Regions from separate parts of the Yersinia enterocolitica subsp. enterocolitica genome, predicted to be linked through region 2. Evidence: predicted binding sites of a transcription regulator. Region 2 holds the regulator's gene; the other holds the start of a gene.

Region 1 (5,335 bases), 2.7 Mb from region 2:
ATGGGCTGGGGCGAGTGATGTCAGCCCTTTCCCCTTTAGGTTCACGCCTGACTGGTATTGTTACTACTACCGATAATGGTGGTTCGACTGGTCGCATACGTCGTTCAGAGGGGGGGATTGCCTGGGGTGACACACGTAACTGTCTGAATCAATTGATAACAGAACCTAGTGTAGCTTCTGCAATGTTCGAATACCGATTTACCGGTAATGGCGAACTGGCAGGCCATAATCTGGGTAATTTAATGCTTAAGGCACTGGACCATCTCAGCATTCGTCCCATTGAAGCTATTAACCTGGTGCGTAGTTTGCTGAAAGTCGATGCCTGGTTGATTCCTATGTCAGAACACCCCGTCGATTTGCTGGCTATCGATCATGAGGGGCACCCGGTTTACGGCGAAGTGAATATTGACCAACTTGCGCATATGCCGAAAGATTTGCTGCTGTCCCCCCATGTCCACGCAACCAAAGAAGCGGTTGAAGCTATTGGCCAGGCGGATGTCATTTTAATCGGGCCGGGTAGTTTCTTAACCAGCCTGATGCCGCTGTTACTACTCGATGACCTCACTCAAGCCCTGCGGCGCAGCTCTGCCAGCATGATTTATATTGGCAATCTGGGGCGTGAACTCAGTGTGGCGGCCGCTGAGCTGTCATTACACGAAAAGCTGGAAATAATGGAAAGTAAAATTGGTCGAAAAATTATCGATGCAGCAATTGTAAGCCCGCACATTGATATCAGCGGCGTTACGGACAGAATCATTGTCCAACAGCCCTTGGAAGCCAAAGATATTCCCTATCGTCATGACCGAGAGTTACTGCGCCAGGCACTGGAAGCCACCTTGCAACAATTAGGTGGCGCAGGCTCGGTGTAAGTGGGCGAACCAGGTTACTTACGCGATTTTTCTTCCAAAGCAGCGGTCGCATTCATGTGGATATAAAGCTCTTCCACTTTAGTTCGTGCCCACGGTGTACGTCGCAAAAACTTCAGGCTAGATTTGATACTTGGTGAGCTGGTGAAACAGTTGATCCGGATGCGATATGCCAACTCTTCCCAACCATAATGCTCAACCAATTTGGTCAACAGTTGTTCAAGGGTAATTCCGTGTAACGGATCTTTTGATACATGGTCACTCATCATTTGCCCTTTTATTACCCTAAATTTAGCGGCACACCTTACGAGGAATCGAGCTATGCCGCAAGATATTAAGATATAGCGATGAACTGCTGGCGTAACTGATGCACCTGATCGCGTAATTCTGCCGCCTGCTCAAACTCAAGATTTTGCGCGTGGGTGTACATCTTCGCTTCCAATTCACGGATTTTCTGATCAAGCGCTTTTGGTGCCAGAGATTGGTAGTTGTTGGTATCAGCCACTTTGCCACCCCGGCTTTTCCCTTTGCCACGGGTAGAAGGTTGACCCAATTGCAGAATATCGCCGATCTTCTTGTTTAGCCCCTGTGGGATAATGCCGCGCTCTTCATTGTAAGCTTGCTGTTTGGCTCGACGCCGCTCAGTTTCACCAATGGCTTTTTCCATTGAAGCCGTAATTCTGTCACCATAAAGAATGGCTTTACCATTAAGGTTACGTGCTGCGCGACCAATGGTCTGGATCAATGAGCGCTCAGAACGCAGGAAACCTTCTTTATCAGCATCAAGGATGGCAACGAGAGAAACCTCCGGCATATCCAGCCCTTCTCGCAGTAAGTTGATCCCCACCAGCACATCAAACTCACCCAAACGCAAATCACGGATAATCTCAACCCGCTCCACGGTATCAATATCCGAATGCAGGTAACGCACCCGCGCGCCATGCTCTTCCAGATACTCGGTTAAATCCTCTGCCATGCGTTTGGTCAGCGTAGTGACCAGCACCCGCTCATTAATTGCAGCGCGAATGCGGATCTCTGATAGCAAGTCATCCACCTGCGTTGCTACAGGCCGTACCTCAATCAATGGATCCAGTAAGCCGGTTGGGCGCACCACTTGGTCGATAACATCGCCACCGGATTTTTCCAGCTCATATTTACCGGGAGTGGCGGAAACATAGATAGTTTGTGGTGCCAACGCTTCAAACTCTTCAAAACGCATTGGGCGGTTATCCAGCGCCGAGGGTAGCCGGAAGCCATATTCCACCAATGTTTCTTTACGTGAGCGGTCACCTTTGTACATGCCACCGATTTGCGGGATGGTGACGTGGGATTCATCTACAATCAGCAAACCATCTGATGGTAGATAATCAAATAGTGTTGGCGGCGGCTCTCCCGGCCCACGGCCCGAAAGATAGCGGGAATAGTTTTCAATACCAGAGCAATAACCCAGTTCATTCATCATTTCGAGGTCAAACTGGGTTCGCTGGGTAATACGCTGTTCTTCAATCAATTTGTTGTTGGCTAGCAGCACCTTACGCCGCTCTGCCAGCTCAACCTTGATGTCTTCCATCGCCTGTAAAATACGCTCCCTCGGGGTAACGTAGTGCGTTTTAGGGTAAACAGTAAAACGTGGAACCTCATGTTGTAGCTGACCGGTCAGCGGATCAAATATCGATAGCCGCTCCACTTCCTCATCAAACAACTCTACCCGCAGTGCCCATTCATCAGACTCCGCTGGGAAGATGTCGATAACCTCGCCACGTACCCGGAAAGTGCCGCGCTGAAACACCTGGTCGTTGCGACTGTATTGCAATTCTGACAAACGCCGTAAAATGGAGCGTTGGTCGATTATCATACCCTTGGTCAAATGCAGCATCATTTTCAGATATAAATCAGGGTCACCCAGACCATAAATGGCAGAAACCGAGGCAACCACCACCACGTCGCGCCGCTCCAGCAGTGCCTTGGTGGCTGATAGCCGCATTTGTTCGATATGCTCGTTTACCGAGGCGTCTTTCTCGATAAAGGTGTCTGAACTCGGTACATAAGCTTCAGGTTGATAATAGTCATAATAGGAGACGAAATATTCTACCGCATTCTCGGGAAAGAACTCTTTCATCTCACCATAAAGCTGTGCCGCCAGGGTTTTGTTGGGGGCTAACACCATGGTGGGCCGATTCAGGTCAGCAATAACATTGGCCACCGTAAAGGTTTTGCCCGAGCCGGTTACCCCCAACAGCGTCTGATGAGCCAGACCATTTTCCAGCCCCTCCTCCAGTTTCCGGATGGCCTCAGGCTGATCACCTGCTGGCTTAAACTCAGAATGTAGTTTGAATGATTTACTCATGAATTTGCTACCCACCGGAGAAATACAAACTGTCAGGAGGCTAATTATGAAAGCCCCATAGATTTTTGCCACTGCTATGATACTGGATATAAAACCAGCTTCAAGCACCAAAATGCTGAAATTTCTCTCAATGCAATATTGCACGCATTATTACAGTGATATGTGGATAGCATTTGCCCCCTAAAAGTATTTTTATCCCCAGCTATGAACATCGACACATTATTGATAGTTAATTGATTAAAGATTACCCATGTGTGCCAGCTATATTTTCTGAATGCTTGATTTTAATTAACTCATTGAAAATTAAAATTTTTATCAAAAAGTCGAGAATCCGGACAACAGGAGCGGAAGCCGCGTCCGCTCTCGTCTGCCATCAGTTTTCTATGGCTAATGCACAAGGTTATCCACAGGAATGGTGGATAACTCATTCAACCCCATAAGGGCCGCGTGTTGGCGAAAAGCGAAGCTTCGCGAAGTTATAGTGACAAACTGACTTTTTTAGTGTTTTTTTTACATTTTTATTTCACCGCATATTTCAATTAGTGCTAACAAATCTATTTGCTAATTCTATAATTTTAGTTCTTTCTGTGAGGCTACTCAGCAGTGCAAGAAGTCCTGTATTTTTATTGCACCATTATTTTCTGTATAGCACTGCTTGAGTGCAATAAAAACCCACTCACCACTGGCCCTCCAGCTGTTTTAGCCGTTTTAGTTTCCCCTTGCGCGCCAAAACCATTTACAGCCCGTTAACATACGTATTTTATCTCAACTCATCGCAACTTGGCCCAAGAGTTGCTTACTTGTTTGAGGAACAAAAGACACTCGCAACCACCCGCTAGAAATGTGGTGTTTTATGCAGTGCTGCCGCTACCAAGTATGCAGATTTGCTGGTTAATCCTTCACTAGCCGTTACAGAACACCGGGATACCTGTGAGCAACTGAGATCGACTGAGGAGAAGCACTGATGCTGAGTTTAACCGCTGTAAATCAATACTATGGTCAGAACCATATTCTTTGGGATATCAATCTGGAGATTCCCCGCGGCCAATGCACCTGCCTGATTGGGCGTAATGGCGTAGGGAAAACCACATTAATTAATTGCATCATGGGCCATCTGCCCGTTATGAGTGGCACCATGACCTGGCAGCCGAACCATGAACCGCCGCAGAATTTGTTACAGCAACCTGTTGAAGGGCGCACTGCGCTAGGTATCGGCTATGTTCCGCAAGGGCAACAGATATTCTCCCAAATGAGTGTTGAGGAGAATATGTTGATAGCCGTGCTCGCTGGACATAAATCACGCCATATCCCGGGCTGGGTTTTTGAGTTGTTCCCTCTGTTGTATGACAAACGTCATCAACGGGGTGGAGAACTTACCCGTTACCAGCAACAACAGTTGGCGATTGCCCGCGCGCTGGTCGCCGAACCTGAATTGCTTATTCTTGATGAGCCAGGTAACGGTACGTTGCCGCCACTGAGTGAGGACATCGGCAATATCCTGCACCAACTTAGCCGTAGCCTTGGCATGACGGTATTGCTGGTCGAACATCGATTACCGTTTATTCAACATGTTGCAGATAGATTTTGCTTGATGGCAGGAGGGAGAAATGTGGCGCAAGGGACGTTAGATCAGTTGGATGAAAATATGATCATTGAGCATTTGGCCAGTTGAGATGGCTCAATACTGCTATGCGCCCCCCTATTTATACCAGACGAAATAGTGGGCTAATACTTGTTATTAGCCCTTTTAACCACCAAATGGCTAAAAATCCGTATTTACCTTTAATCTGGGCGGCGGTGCACTGCTAATAAACTCAGATCCAGATAGCGACCAAGATCGCGTCGCTCTGTCACAGGAGAAGTAGCCAAATCCGCAAGATGGGGAACAATCCCTAGTAACGGTGCGTTTATCATCCGTTTCAGTGTTGCCATGTATTCAGTTTGCCGCCGTCCTGCCGGTATCACCTCATTCGCCACCCAACCGGCCAAAGGTAGCCCCGCTTGCTCAATCGCCAAAACCGTCAACAGTGCATGATTGATGCAGCCAAGTTTTACCCCAACAACCATTATCACTGGCAATTGTTCCTGCTGCACCCAATCGGCAAACGTCGCCTGTGACGAA
Region 2 (5,335 bases):
GCATTGTTAATTCGGACCATAATCTTACCGGCCAAATCATTCACCGCCGGCGTCAGCCAGCTTGGGCGCTGCGCTTCAATAGGATCGATAGCATCCCGCCATTGCGGCACATTGGTATTCAGATAGGTGGTCAACGGTATCGGCTCACCAAAGTTGACGTAGCCTTGACCGAGATTACGCAGCTTGCGCAAACCCCGCAACATCTGCAACAGGCTCTCTTTCTCTTTAGTCGCACCACGTAGTTCTTTGGCGTAAGTACCCACTTCCATCACATGCTCATAGCCGATGTAAATCGGCACCAAGGTGATTGGGCGTGAACCGCCGCGCAGCATAGCCTGTATGGTCATCGACAATGTGCCGGTTTTTGGCTCCAGCAGACGACCGGTACGTGAGCGCCCACCTTCAACAAAGTATTCCACTGAGTAGCCACGGGTGAATAACTCACCCAGGTATTCACGGAACACGGTGGAATAGAGCTTGTTGCCTTTAAAGGTACGGCGGATAAAGAACGCACCTAAGCGGCGGAAGATCGGGCCAGCAGGCCAGAAATTAAGGTTAATACCAGCAGCAATATGCGGCGGCACCAGCCCCTGGTGATAAAGGACATAGGAGAGCAGCAGGTAATCCATGTGGCTGCGGTGGCAAGGTACATAGACGATTTCATGACCATCTTGCGCCAACTGCCGTACACGTTCTGCATTATGGACGTTAATCCCTTGATACAAGCGGTTCCACGTCCAGCTCAAAACCCTATCCGACAGACGCACCGCTTCATAAGAGAAGTCGGCAGCAATTTCTTCCATCAGCGTTATGGCGTTTTGCTGTGCTTTCTCATGGGAGATTTTCTTGGTGCGAGCTTCATCGGCAACCGCTTTTTCAATCGCCTTGGAGGTTAACAGCTTCTTGAACAGGTCTTGACGTGCCGGTAGGCTCGGGCCAACCGCAGCCAAACGCTGACGCGAGAAGTGCATCCGCGCTACGCGTGCCAATTTATGGGCAATCGTTTTATCTGTACCATGCTCACTGGCCATCCGGCGTAGTGAAACCGTGGTGGAGAAACGCACAAAGCTATCGCGACCCAGCCACAATACTGCAAAGAATTTCTGCACGCCGTTCAGTACGCGCAGATGTGGCGTACCGTGGCCTTCGCGCCCTGGAGAGCGGCCAAACATCACCGACACCGGCAGCATTTGAATATCCAGCTCCGGGTTGTTGCGATGCAGATCGAGATAATCGTGGAATATTTTTACCGATTCCTGCTTCGGGGCGTAGTAGCGAAACACCCTTGGGCCGTTATCGATAAAGACATGGCTGGGAAGTTGCACGCCATCGATTTCCAATGGAATCAATGGGTCGGGCAAATCCTGTGCCTGACACTGCGCTCGCAAAGTCAGTAAATCAGCCTTAGAATTGTAAGGCAAAACGTACAGAATAGGACGAGACGGGTCTAACCCTAACTCAGTCACAGGATCTGCCGGAATAACCTTGCTCTTTACCAACAGTTTAAGTGGTAAATTCAATAACTTATAATATATTTTACGCCAACCTGACATAACTACATGAAGCCTCTTGTTAGCAATTCGTCGCAAGGATACCAGAAACTGGTTTTGAGATCTGTGGTGATGAGACAACAGAAAGCGGCAAAAATCATCATTAACTTAAGATAAAGGCAATAAAAATGGCAAATCAGTCAACAGGATTAACCCGAATCTATAAAGCCGCTGGTTATTCTGTGAAAGGTTTAACCGCAGCCTGGAAAAATGAAGCCGCGTTTCGTCAGGAAGCAGTGGCTGCCATACTCGCTATCATACTGGCCTTCTGGCTGGATGTAGATGCCACAGCACGCATTTTATTGGTTGCGAGTGTGGTGTTAGTCATCATTGTTGAAGTCATCAATAGTGCTATTGAAGCGGTGGTGGACCGCATCGGCAGCGAACTCCACGAACTATCAGGTCGGGCCAAAGATATGGGATCTGCTGCCGTGTTTCTGGCCATTTTGTTGGCGCTATTTATATGGGTAACCGTGCTCTGGCAACATGTCGGCTAAGAATGAGATAAACATCGCTGTGGATGTAAACAGTGATTAATCCCTGTTTTTATTCACTCTTTGGTTCCCAATACCCGCTTACCTGTATATACTCACAGCAAGACTGTATAAACAAACAGGGGGCGGAATGAAAGCACTTACTACCAGACAGCAAGAGGTTTATGACCTTGTGCGCGATCACCTAGCGCAAACAGGTATGCCACCGACCCGTGCCGAAATTGCGCAGCGTCTGGGGTTTCGCTCTCCTAACGCCGCTGAAGAGCATTTAAAAGCACTGGCCCGTAAGGGCGTTATCGAGATTGTCTCCGGCGCTTCTCGCGGTATCCGTCTATTGATGGAAGAAGAAGATGGTTTACCACTGATTGGTCGGGTTGCCGCAGGGGAGCCACTGTTAGCGCAGCAGCATATTGAGGGGCACTATAAAGTTGATCCCTCCATGTTTAAGCCGAGTGCGGATTTCCTGTTGCGGGTAAATGGAATGTCGATGAGAGATATCGGTATTCTGGACGGCGACTTACTGGCAGTACATAAAACTCAAGATGTGCGTAATGGGCAAGTAGTTGTTGCGCGTATTGATGATGAAGTAACGGTAAAACGCTTGAAAAAACAAGGTAATATCGTACAACTTCTGCCAGAAAATAGTGAGTTTCAGCCGATTGTAGTCGATCTGCGTGAACAAAGTTTCACTATTGAAGGTCTGGCCGTTGGTGTCATCCGTAATGGCGACTGGATCTGATTTTCGCGTTTATCTATATACCCTTCATTAAGAAGGGTATATAAAGAATTTTACTCCTTTCATATTTAATTCAATCTAGTTTGAGAACATTCCGATAATAAGTTATTACTTGCTGTTTTAACTGAATATTACGAGGTTTTCCTTTCTGTTTATTTCTCAAGTTGCAGTCATTAATACTAATCTGACTTTAATTATCAGTATCCTCTGCTATAGTTATTCATACGGTAAGCGAAGCAACAAGTTATTATATTTTAAATTATTTACCGTGTTGAATTAAATAAACTGACTAATCCCAAGGTAACGGAGATATTATGAATAAAGATCAAGCCGACGGTAACTGGAAGCAGTTTAAAGGTAAAGTGAAAGAGAAATGGGGCAAGCTGACCGATGATGACCTGACAGTCATTGAAGGCAAGCGTGACCAGCTGGTAGGGAAAATCCAGGAGAAATACGGCTATCAGAAAGAGCAAGCCGAGAAAGAAGTGAAGGCCTGGGAAGATCACAGCAAATATCGCTGGTAGCAGCGTTAAACGGAATTAAACTGATATCGATATAAATATATCTGGCCTTTAGTTTTATAGAATAATCATATTATTCAATAACCATTCTTTTTTTATATTTTTTAAAATTCAAATGAGTGGTGACTTTAATAATTAATAATATTCTATAGGTATTCTATTTATATCGAGTTGACACAAGGAGGTGTCTTGTTTTACTTAAAGCCCATCCATATTTTCTACGGTTCTAATTCAGCTCATATTTATCCTGCCGCCTATCTGACGACAGTCTACTTTTACCACGAGATACTATTTCTTCTTTGTCACAATAGAATGGTCGTGATCACAATGATCATGGCTTTCGCATGCTTCAACTTCCCCACATTCCGCACATAAACCATGAGCTTCAACCACAGTATGGCGCAGGGTAAAGCCCGATTGTTTGGCCAGTTGCGCCAGAGATTCTTCGATACCAACAGTTGTCCGTTCAGTCACTATCTTGCAGCGATCGCAGATAAATAATGCCGAAGTATGAGTTGGCTCTTCAAAATGATGGCACAACACATAGCTGTTTGCTGATTCAACACGGTGAATAAACCCCTGCTCAAGCAAGAAATCCAATGCACGATAGACTGTTGGCGGTTTAGCTTGTGGTTCAGAAACACGCAGTAAATCCAACAGATCATAAGCACTGATCGCACCAGGTTGTTGCGCCATCAAACGCAAGACTTCAAGACGTTGCGGTGTCAGCCGGACGTTTCGTTGTTGGCACAGGCTTTCAGCCTGAGCAAGCAGCTTTTCCTGATTGATAGGGTTCATCATGTACATCCCGCAGCATTTGAATGGTATCGATTTTATCATATTTACAGCTAATCGCCGATAGATGAAAAAAATGGGATGTCGTGGAGTGTCACAACTTTAGCAAGTTGCAGCAGCTAGCCGCGGATTGCCATATGTTGAGCTACAACTATCACTCAGGCCGCCATCGTAAAGTTCTATGGTATAATCACAAATTCCTTCCCATTGTTTGGTTTGCTCAATGAGTAATATCAATGGGTAATTGATGCAGCCATAACCGATGAAACTACAGTAAATGTACCAAGCTCAGACTTTTTCCAGCACTCAGGCCGATAAGCCACATTACCCCCTGCAACGTTTCTCCGTCGCGCCGATGCTCGATGGGACGTACTAACAATAAATATCAGTAAGTTACAAATTCACGGGGTGCTATTGGGGTGCTGGTGGTCTAAGTTTTTCAACACCATCAATATTATTTGATCCGCGCCAACTCTGTTTTTGCTTCCCCGCGCCGCTTATCAATAAAGTCCGCTAAATCGTTAACGTGCACCATTCTGGGAGCCTTTTGTGAGTCACCGATACGGAAGGTGGGAACCGGCAGATCACCAGCGCCAGCTTTCTTATCTGCTGTTGCAGGCTTCATACCGAAATACCGCTCAGCAATATCGGACAGCGGGATCGTTGATGTTTCAAACTCAGCCATTAACAAAAATGTTGTATTCATACATACCCCACACTGTTTATTTAAAGGCCCGCCGCACACAGGCCGTGACTAAAATTATTCTGCTGCTGGTGGATCACACTGAACCGGCTCAGCGATAACGCCATGACGGTTTAACACACCAATAATTAATTCCCTCTTACAGCCGATCGCTGGCACGTCACGCAATTCATTTACCAGCATTGAGAAAATATGGCGTGGTATTTCTGCTGGTTTGGCTGCTGTGAATAGCTCTGTAAAATCATCAACACCCATTTCATTGGATTTCTCGGCTCTGTCTTTGTCCAGGGTAACCACATTTTGGGCGCAAAATCTCCATCGCCACGCAACAGGCGGCAACGCTTTCAACTCTGCAAGTTGCTCACGCAGTGATAGCAGTTCCTCTAATGCCTCCGCATCATTGAGTGCCACCTGACCATGTTCAACTGACGACCATTTCATTTCACTGGCTATGTTCCTAATTTCTGCAATCCGCTTTTCCAGCTGCTCTTTACTCAGCATCTGCATTACCCTCGATCTTGAAACGGTAGGACGAA

The links. The regulator LexA, encoded in region 2, represses DNA repair genes until DNA is damaged. The targets are predictions, from matches to a motif close to TNCTGTATGTACATACAGNA.
Positions count from the first base shown of each region.
Region 1: the regulator LexA is predicted to act here: its motif matches at 3,294-3,313, upstream of uvrB (excinuclease ABC subunit UvrB).

Region 1 covers NZ_LR590469.1:201,795-207,129, reverse strand. The annotation lists gene yvcK (uridine diphosphate-N-acetylglucosamine-binding protein YvcK) at 1-869, shown strand, start outside; gene FGL26_RS01015 (VF530 family protein) at 884-1,132, opposite strand; gene uvrB (excinuclease ABC subunit UvrB) at 1,201-3,213, opposite strand; gene FGL26_RS01005 (branched-chain amino acid ABC transporter ATP-binding protein) at 4,178-4,885, shown strand; gene bioD (dethiobiotin synthase) at 4,996-5,335, opposite strand, start outside.
Region 2 covers NZ_LR590469.1:2,915,107-2,920,441, reverse strand. The annotation lists gene plsB (glycerol-3-phosphate 1-O-acyltransferase PlsB) at 1-1,553, opposite strand, end outside; gene FGL26_RS13980 (diacylglycerol kinase) at 1,679-2,047, shown strand; gene lexA (transcriptional repressor LexA) at 2,175-2,783, shown strand; gene FGL26_RS13970 (CsbD family protein) at 3,095-3,304, shown strand; gene zur (zinc uptake transcriptional repressor Zur) at 3,590-4,099, opposite strand; gene FGL26_RS13960 (pyocin activator PrtN family protein) at 4,551-4,802, opposite strand; gene FGL26_RS21695 (hypothetical protein) at 4,857-5,335, opposite strand, start outside.